DNA from 3 places in the Blautia sp. RTP21359st1_E11_RTP21359_211015 genome. Region 1 is predicted to be linked to each of the others. Evidence: riboswitches for the same ligand, from Rfam matches in the RefSeq annotation. Region 1 holds a riboswitch; each other region holds the start of a gene.
The links. Region 1 has a riboswitch for cyclic di-GMP ahead of AB5026_RS11155 (GGDEF domain-containing protein). Riboswitches for the same ligand answer to the same signal wherever they lie in the genome.
Positions count from the first base shown of each region.

Region 2: it holds a riboswitch for cyclic di-GMP, as region 1 does, so the genes downstream of both, AB5026_RS12890 (hypothetical protein) here and AB5026_RS11155 (GGDEF domain-containing protein) in region 1, are expected to answer to the same signal.
Region 3: it holds a riboswitch for cyclic di-GMP, as region 1 does, so the genes downstream of both, AB5026_RS02610 (response regulator) here and AB5026_RS11155 (GGDEF domain-containing protein) in region 1, are expected to answer to the same signal.

Region 1 covers NZ_JBDGAB010000029.1:10,643-13,929, forward strand. The annotation lists gene AB5026_RS11150 (transporter substrate-binding domain-containing protein) at 1-1,428, shown strand, start outside; cyclic di-GMP riboswitch class I at 1,592-1,667, shown strand; gene AB5026_RS11155 (GGDEF domain-containing protein) at 1,967-3,016, shown strand.
Region 2 covers NZ_JBDGAB010000038.1:1,400-4,686, reverse strand. The annotation lists gene AB5026_RS12890 (hypothetical protein) at 141-1,136, opposite strand; cyclic di-GMP riboswitch class I at 1,297-1,384, opposite strand; gene AB5026_RS12885 (transglutaminase family protein) at 1,514-2,431, shown strand; gene AB5026_RS12880 (type II secretion system F family protein) at 2,453-3,287, shown strand, end outside.
Region 3 covers NZ_JBDGAB010000004.1:108,375-111,661, reverse strand. The annotation lists gene AB5026_RS02610 (response regulator) at 1-1,182, opposite strand, end outside; cyclic di-GMP riboswitch class I at 1,415-1,505, opposite strand; gene AB5026_RS02605 (transposase) at 1,795-2,286, opposite strand; partial or broken gene AB5026_RS02600 (hypothetical protein) at 2,487-2,837, opposite strand; gene AB5026_RS02595 (Fic family protein) at 3,116-3,287, opposite strand, start outside.

The sequences.
Region 1 (3,287 bases):
CGGCAGGAATTAGGAATGTTCACGACGAGAGAAAACAGAAGAGCAGCTACCATTATCAATAAAGCAATTGAGCAGTCATCCAATGTTTTAAATGGTGTTGTCCTTGCACAGAATTCTGTTTCAGAAAAGGAAATGACCTTGAAGGATATCCTTGCTGAGCATGCAGGCTTAGTTATCGGAGTTTCGTTTGTGATTATTTTTGTACTGCTTCTTCTGGTTTATTCTCTTTCCGTGAGTAGAAAAAAACAGATGGAAGCCCTGAAAGAAGCACAGAATGCAAATGCGGCGAATATTGCAAAAACGACATTCCTGAACCATATGTCTCATGATCTCAGGACACCAATGAATGCAATTGTTGGATTTACAGATATTGCCATGAAGAGGAAACCGGACAAAGAGGTGGAGAATTGTCTGAAAAAGATCAGGCAGAGTTCAGAATATCTGATGACACTGATCAACGATGTGTTGGATATCAGCCGCATTGAAAGTGGTAAACTGGAATATAAACCGGTACCGACAGATCTCAGGGATATGATAAATACTGTTTTGTCGATCGCAAAGGGATATATGGAAAATCGTGACCTTAATTTGTATGTTTCAAGAGAAAAACTAAAAACTCCTTATGTGATGGTAGATGAACTCAGAATCAGGGAAGTATTGCTCAACATTATCAGTAATGCAGTCAAATTTACAAAAGACGGAGGCACCATTTCATTCGCTGCAGAAAACGCTCCGGGTAATGATGAGAATCATATAATTGTACGCTATCGTATATCAGATACCGGAATTGGTATGAGTGAGGAGTTCCAGACCAGAATATTTGATGAGTTCAGTCAGGAAAATGGTGGGGCAAGAACCAGCTATAAGGGAGCCGGACTGGGAATGGCCATTGCCAAACAGTATGTAGATCTTATGGGTGGAAAAATTGAGGTCAGCAGCAGAAAGGGTATTGGCTCAACATTTACGGTAGAAATTCCCCTGCTTATAGCAGAACAGATACTGTCTGAAAAGGAAGAAAAGTTAAGGAAAGATATGGATTTACATGGTCTGCATGTCCTTTTGGCAGAGGACAATGATTTAAATGCAGAGATAGCAGCAGCTTTGCTGGAAGAACAAGGGATGATCGTAACTAGGACTGCCGATGGAAAATCTGCCTTGGCACAGTTTTGCAATACAGCTCCGGGGACCTTTGATCTGATTTTGATGGATATCATGATGCCGGAAATGAATGGCTATGAAACGACAAAAGCTATCAGAAATCTGTCGGAGCGTCCAGACGGAAAGGAGATCCCTATTATTGCAATGACAGCAAATGCATTTGCAGAGGATGTACAGGCTGCTTTGCATGCCGGAATGGATGACCATGTGGCGAAGCCGGTTGATATGAGGATTTTAATATCTGTCATCACAAAATATATAGAACGGTAATGTCAATGCTGCGTGGATTTCGGAAGTGGGAGAACAGTTCGATATATATATCGGCTGTTCTTTTTTTATTTTTGGACGTTAAAACGGTAATGTTTTTCTTGTATATAGTAGAGCACTATAGTATAATAAAACCAGTTTTTTTGTATACGTGTAAAAGCTATAATAAGGAAATCGGCAAACCAGATGAAAGTCTGGGACGCAAAGCTACAGGGCCTGTAAAATGGCAGCCAGTTGCATAAAATGAGGTGCACTGTCTGGTTGGCAGTGCTTTTTTTGAGGAATGATTTATCAACAGGAGATGATCTTCCCGATATTTGTACACAGACAGTTTATGATCCAAACATCAATGACATGAGTGGATTGATAAGCTGCTGTTGATGTTAGCGGAAGTTATAAAGCAACAAGAAAACTGCTGCAACTGTCATTCCATCTTCAAAGATTAATATTCTTAATGAAAGTTCGCTGACCAAAAGTCTGTCATTTGATTTCCTGTAGGAAAGTAAATGAATATTATTTAAGGTTTGGGATAAATTGTGAAATGCAGACAAACAAGAAAAGTAAAAATATAATAGGTATTATACAGAGTTTCCTTATATTGATATTAGTAGTTCTTATTATTTTTATGATGATTCAGATTAGTAGGCTGCAGGGGACAGCACGCGTAATAAATTATGCAGGTCTGGTACGTGGAGCTACACAGCGTGAAGTAAAATTAGAAATTACAGGAAACCAAAATGAAGAATTAATTAAATATTTGGATGATATTCTTCTTGGATTGAGATATCAGGATGGACATTATGATCTGGTAAAACTCAATGACGAAGAATACCAGGAAAAATTGCAAATCCAGAGTGATTACTGGGATAAATTGAAAACAGAAATTGAAGCAGCAAGAAACAAGGGATACGAAAATACAGACATTGTTAATATGAGTGAAATATATTTTTCGATGGCAGATGAAACTGTCTCTTCCGCAGAAAGCTATTCAGAAAAGATCGCTGTAAAGATTCGTACTATAGAGCTTTTGTCGGCACTTGATATGTTGAGTCTGGTGATATTGGTTATTATGCAGACTCTAAGGGCAATGCAGATGGCAATGCAAAACAGACTGCTGGAACAGAAAGCATTCATAGATGCCCATACTGGGCTGCCAAATAAAAATGCCTGTAATGATCTTCTTAATAAAAAAGATATAATTACAGATCCTACAGCTTGCATAATGTTTGATTTAAATAATTTAAAAACTGTAAATGATACAATGGGACATTCCGCAGGAGATCAGTTAATAATAAATTTCGCAAAGCTTTTGCGCAGTGTTATTCCAGAAAAGGATTTTGTTGGAAGATATGGCGGAGATGAGTTTATAGCAGTCATTTATCATACAAGCGAGGCGAAAATTAAGGAAATATTAAAATCCTTGAACAGAGAAAAAGACAGATTAAATAGTTATGAAAATCAAATACCAATCGACTATGCATGCGGATGGGCATTATCCTCCGATGATATGTCGTGTACAATGCAGATGTTATTGGATGCTGCAGATGCTTATATGTATAAAAATAAACAGATATGCAAGAAATATAATTAGCTTTCAGCTCAGAGTAGATAAAAGATAATAGACGCGATCAGACGAAATATTGTTTTGCGTAGAAACACTGGAAATCCTTGAAAACAAAGGATTCTTGGTATAAGATGAAACAAGTCAAAGCACGTTATTGCGTAAAAAAAGAAAGCAATATATTTATACCGTGAAGTCTGGAAAGTGTTGATTTTAAAGCATTTTTGGATGTGTGGGATGCTTTGAAAATATGATTTTGTGACAATTTTGTGACAAACGGCGGAAAAATCACGGATTTACA
Region 2 (3,287 bases), on a different contig from region 1:
GTTTCATTATACACACCTTATAGAGTCTATTGCAAGAAATATTTATCGACATTTTTTTTATACTTTTCTCACAAAAAAGAAAAAAATCTGCCCGGGAGATCTCTTCCCGGACAGATCCAACGTTCCTGTATGCTTCTTTTTTAGCTCCAGAACGGTCCGTATATATCCATGACCCTCTGGATACGTTCATCAGTAATTTTATTCAGAGCCGCCACAATCGCTGCATACGTTTTTGGTCTCTGTCTCTTAAGTGTTGACGGACTTGTTACATACTCAAGCACTGATTCTGCAAAATATTCTGAACTGTTCTGCGTTGCATAGCTTCTGTTAATACCTGTAAATTTGGATTTTTCGCTGTTATAAACTGCGGCAAAATCACTTGTTCTGTCTACGTTTCCCGCAACAAAAGCAAGGAAATGTCCCAGCTCATGGTAGATTGTCTCATTCTCAAAACGAAGGATGATGCTTCTTGAATGTGCGTTAAAGCAGCCTCCGTAGTTAACAGACGGATCGATCGTTACAGTAAATCCAAGCTTCTTGTAGGCTTTGAGCACCCTGCTGTCCATCTTCGGTGCAATGGAAGCAATATTGCTTACTGAATATTTGCTGTCCATGTTGATGCTTTCTACTTTTTTTGTGGAAGCTGCATTCGCTTTGCCGGCAGTAGCTGAAGCCGCCATGACTGTTGTGGTCGTCTGAATGGTTGTAGTTACTTTCCGTGTCTGAACGGCTGTTTTTGATTTCTTTGTGTATTTCTGTGTTGTTGCAGTCTTAACTGTCTTTAATGTTTTTACGGTTGTATTTCTGTTTGTTTTCTTTGTGGTCGTACTCTTCTTATTGGTAGTCGGAAGCTTCTTGGTATAAGTCTTGGTCGCCGCTTTTTTCAGCCTAACTTTTTTTCTGGTTGTCTTGGTATTTGAAGTCGTTTTGGTAGTCACCTTCGGTTTTGAAGCAAGTGGAGTGTCGTCCTCTGTGATGGTAGTCTCCACTACCGGATCTGTAAAATCCGGAAATTCCGGAACCTGTGACGACTGCCAGACATTAAAGCCACCTGCCAGTACAATAACAGCTGCAAGGCATCCTGCTAAAGCTTTTTTCCTGCCTGTAAAAATTTTACGGATATCTGTTCTTTTCATATCATTCACACCTTTCTGAAAGCCGACGTTTCAGTTTCCAACCTAAACCGGATTTTAGGCATCAAAAAAGCCGCTTATTCTAACGAAATAAACGGCCGCATTAACACACAGATTCTTGTTCATAGATGTTATCTGAATACGTCATTAAATCGGAATTTAATGCGGCAACCGGCTGTCATAGTCATCCTTCGGACCTTAGACCCATGGCTTTGCGTCCCTGTCTTTCAACAGGTTTGCCTTTATATATAGAGTATATGTTTTTTTCCCTGAAATGTCAACATTTTCCACTGCATTTTGAGCCCTGCTCCTGTCTTTTTTTCACGGAATCTGCTATACTGTTCAAAAAGAAAGCATGATATAACAGGAGAACGGAAACAATGTCAAAATTTTTACCAGTCCGTCTCTTTTTTGTATGGCTGCTTTTCGGAATCCTGCTGGCAGGCTGTGGAAATTCTCCTTCCTCCGATGAAGAACCTCCGGTATATTCTCCGGCCAGAGTCCTCACCCCGGAGGCCCCCGGCAAAAAAACACTGGGCAGTTCCCCTCTGATCCTGGATATTTCCAATCAGGATCAGGGATATCTGACTGCAGAATCCGATTCCGATGATTCCCGCATGAACATTCAGCTTACTGCTCCCTCCGGTGTGGTCTATTCCTATTTTCTGGAACCTGATGAACAGACGGTACTTCCTTTTTCCGAAGGCTCCGGTGAGTATCTCATCACCTGCTATCAGCAGGTTGATGGAAACCAGTATGCCGCCCTTTACACGGAAACGCTCACAATAAAGCTTCAGAATGAATTTCTTCCGTTTCTATATCCAAACCAGTACGTGGACTTTTCTTCCAAAAGTGAAGCCTGCAAACTGGCAGCCTCTCTTGTCAAAGAAGACATGACCGATATCGACATCCTGAAAACCTTCTATACATATGTTACCAGTCATATTTCCTACGATTATGACAAAGCTGATTCTGTCGAAGCCGGTTATCTTCCTGATGTAGATGATACGTTAAGCACCGGCACGGGGATCTGTTTTGATTACGCTGCACTGACTACTGCAATGCTCCGCAGCCAGGACATTCCCTGCAAGCTTCAGATCGGCTATTCCGGTGATGTAAAGCATGCATGGATCGATGTTTATATCCGTGGCAGAGGCTGGGTGACAAAGGCAGTATCTTTTGACGGCGACACCTGGAAGCTGATGGATCCCACCTTTGACGCCAACAGTGATGGTGATGAAGCGATCCAGGAATATATCGGTGATGAAAGCAATTATACGGTACAGTTCACGCGCTGACCAACTAAAGGAGACCTTATTATGAAAAACAAACTGACAGCCCGGGAATTATCCAGTTTCTGCGGGCAGATGGGAATGCTTCTGCATTCCGGCATATCCACAGCGGAAGGACTTCACATCCTCTGTGACGAAAGCAAGACCGATGCAGACCGGCAGATCCTCACACCCCTGATCCGTTCCGTGGAAGAAAACGGTTCTCTTTCCCGGGCTCTTGACGAATCCGGGATCTTTCCCACATCCATGACCGCCTATGTCCGGACCGGTGAGGAAACCGGCTGCCTGGATGAGATCATGGAAAGTCTCAGTTCCCACTATGAACAGGAGGAAGAAATCTCAGGACAGATACGGTCTGCAGTCACTTACCCGCTGCTCATGCTTGGCATGATGGCTGTTGTGATCCTGGTCCTTCTGATAAAAGTCCTGCCAGTATTTCAACAGGTATTTAACCAGATGGGAATGGAAATGAACGGGGTTTCCCGGGGACTTCTGAATGCAGGTAACGTGATCAGCCGGTATTCCTCTGTTTTTCTGATCCTCGCCGCAGCCCTCATTGGCTGCATCCTGTTTTTCAGTCTTACGGAAAAAGGCCACAGCCTGCTGCGAAAAATGGTCATCCATCTCCCGTTTTTCCGTGAGATCCCGGTTGCCATGGATTACAGTCGTCTGGCCCAGGGCCTTTCCCTGGGGCTTCGGAGCGGACTTTCCCCTGAAACCAGCCTGGAGCTTACAAAGGATCTGATCTCACAGCCGGTGATACTCGAAAGACTCCGGAAGGCTTCCTCTATCCTGGATAGCGGAGAAACTTTTTCCAGGGCTCTTACAGAATCCGGTCTGTTCGGCGGCATGGAAGGCCGTC
Region 3 (3,287 bases), on a different contig from region 1:
TGTGATATCACGCAGAAAGATCATGGCATATTCTGAATCCTCTATTTCGCCACGTATGACCACATTGCGGACCCATCGTTCTTCTCCATTCAGAGTGATACGGCACTCTAAAGCCAATTCGGTTTCCAGCCCCTTCAGCCTTTCTGCAATATAACCACGGTCGTAAAAAGAGGATACCGCCTTCTTATCTGTCTCCACAACATAGGAATCCACAAAATGCCGGATCAATTCATCCCACGTATGACTCTGTTCAAAGACGGTCATCAGGGACGGTTCAACCTTAAAGGTATCAAAAGTATTCGCTTCCAGATTCACATAATACTCGCACAAATCTGCTTTCGTAAAAGCCCGGTGGAAAGCAGCAGATTTTTGTGCCTGCATGATTTCTTTTTTCTCCCCATCAATGTTAATAAAAATCCCGGCAATCCTGCTGGCAGAACCATCCAGACGGCGTATTACTTCTGCCGATGCCCGAAACCACTGGTATTGATTATCCTTCATTCTCATACGATACTCTACCTGGTATTTTATCTGGTTCGTCTTATCCTTAATTGCCGCCTGAAGCTGCACCATTACTCTTTCTTTATCCTGTGGATGCAGAAGATCTGACCAGGATTCCAGTTTATTCGGAAAGTCCAGGGTGTCATGATAGCCAAGCATTTTTCGGAATTCATGACTCCAGTTTGCATTCACAATCTCACTGTTTTCGTCACAGTCAAAATACCAGAAGCCAGAATAGATAGCCTCATTGAGCAGTGCCAGATTTACATGATCCCAGTTGACCTGTACGGACATAACCCAGATCTGTCTACCCGCCTCATCTGTCGCATCCTCTTTACAAAGCCGTACATTATTCACTGTACCGTCTGCTGCAAGGATCTGTGCTTCCCCTGTTCCATGAAGCTGCAAAAAACGGTCTCGCTCCAGTATATCTTCCTCGTCATAAAAGAAGTTTCTCAATGAGCCTTTTGTCTGTTTCATGAAAGTATCGAATGTATATCCTGTACTATGCAACAGCAGATTACTCACAGACAAAATAGACAGGTTTTGGTCATAAAATCCTGTCATTATACCTACCCCACCATTATTTTCCAGTGTTTTCTGTACGGCCTGTGACATGGCCTGTGTCTGCCCCGTTACAGTCTCACCTAATGAATATATTTTGTCTTCATAATTTTTCATTTTATAAAAGTCCTCTCTCCGTCTTATGCCTTCTTCATCCTGCTTTTATCTGTATACAGAAAACCTGTCCCTGCTAGTTTTGTTACCCATTTTTGCATACAAAAAGGACATCTGCCAAAATCTGCCAGTGTCCCTACTATATTCTTTAAAATCACACATCTATATAGTATAAAAGGTATCGGAATCTCTCCTGTTCAAACATCTTTTCCATATATTATGATGATATGGAAACAGTGGCAACCGGCTGACATGGTCAAGCTTTCTGACTTTAGTCCCTTCTGGCTTTGCGACCCTGCCTTTCAACAGGTTTGCCTTTAAAATAATTTTCATTTTTTCCAAAAATAAAATACCATGTGGTTTTTCTTACGTCAATAATATTTTGGTGGAAAATTTACATATATTTTAACCGAATCAAGTAACTCCCCTGTGGAGGTTACGAAAAGCAATAAGCAGTGGGCGAGGACCTCTCGTAACTAACCTCTCATGTCTACCAGGATCACCATCCTCTGACGAGTCCTAAATTGTCGGGTAGAAACACCTATTACTAGGTATATCCCCCACAGATCCGTACGTGCCCAATTCAGGCATACGGCTCTTCACGACACTTATGCCTCAGATTATCCATATAGGCTCACGGCTGTATACCAGGTCTCTTATTTCGGCATAAATGCCTTCTGGCATGTATGGGATTGAATATCTCCCATCCACAACTAGTTTTGCGATTGTTTTTGGATCTTTTGAATCTGTTTTCTTTGGACTGTTATCATCAAGTTCCTTGATCTTCTTAACCGAGAATGGATTGACCATTACTAATCTTTTCTGATGATCATTTACATACTTCGCAAACGCAAACCAGTAATGACCTGTTGGCTCGCAGCCGATCAGAACTGCAGTCTTTTTATTCTCAGTCTTAAGTGTCTCTGCCCAAAGGTTGAAAGAATTGAACCCTTCCAGATCGTTATGAAAAGGAAAAATACGTTTTGTAAGTTCGCGTCCTCTGTTATCAAAAGCTCTTGCATAATGTATCTGGCTTCCTATATCAACTCCGACAACCATTGTTGAATCTGTTACTTGCTCAATCTTTTCATTCTGTGTATAATTCATTTGGAACCTCCAGTGCTTGATTGTTTTGTTTACATCCGCCAAGATGCAACTCAATCATACCTTGAGGTTCTTTTTTATTCAATTGGCGCTTTTAATGAATTACAGGAATGCTCCTTTCAAGCATATTCAGCACTTATATATTGCTTCCCAAATATTTTAAAGAAAAGCGTACCACTATTTTAATGATACGCTCATCATTATTAAATCACTTCAAAATGCTTCAATGCATCCTTTATTGCTTCAACCTTCTCTGGAGTTGGATGCTTCCTCGGCTGTTTCAATTTCTCTACCGCATTAGGAGCATCGTACATCGGCAAGCCTAAATCTCTCTTTACCTCTGCAATATATGCGGTATGTACTTTGAAGCCGTATTTAGCTTCTATGTACTCCTTTATCATTTTGTAGGTCACTCGTTCTTTGGGCTTATAGCTTTCCGCTCTTTTAGCAATATTATCAAGTGGAACTTTTCCCTCACCCTCGCCAAACTCAACTTTTACGTTGATATGTCCGTCTGGCTTTTTGTGGGAAAGCAGTACTACCGTCTCCACATGCGGTGTCGTTTTTTACTGCTTTAACAGTACGCAAACCCGCATAGTTACTGAGTTTTTACACCCTTTGACAGGTTGCTAATATCTGTAATCATAAGGTTAAGACATGGCGTACAGACCGTTTGATTTTGTAAACGTGTGGCGGGTACGCCGATATTTTGTAACACTTTTATAATACAAAATTATTCTAAATACTGCTACCATATTTGGTAATATATCAGTACGCCGATTTGTTTTGGGCATTTTTGCGAATGGCATTAACACCCTTTCAATGTTCACTTTTATTGAAACCGATATTTTCCTTTTCCATGTCCTGTTACAGGTACGATTACCTCACTATCAACCAACAGTTTTATTAACTTGGAAGCTCTTGATGGCTTTAATCCAGTAATTTCTTCAACTATCGTTCTTCCGAAACAATTTTCTTTTCCACATTTTGAAAATATTTCTACT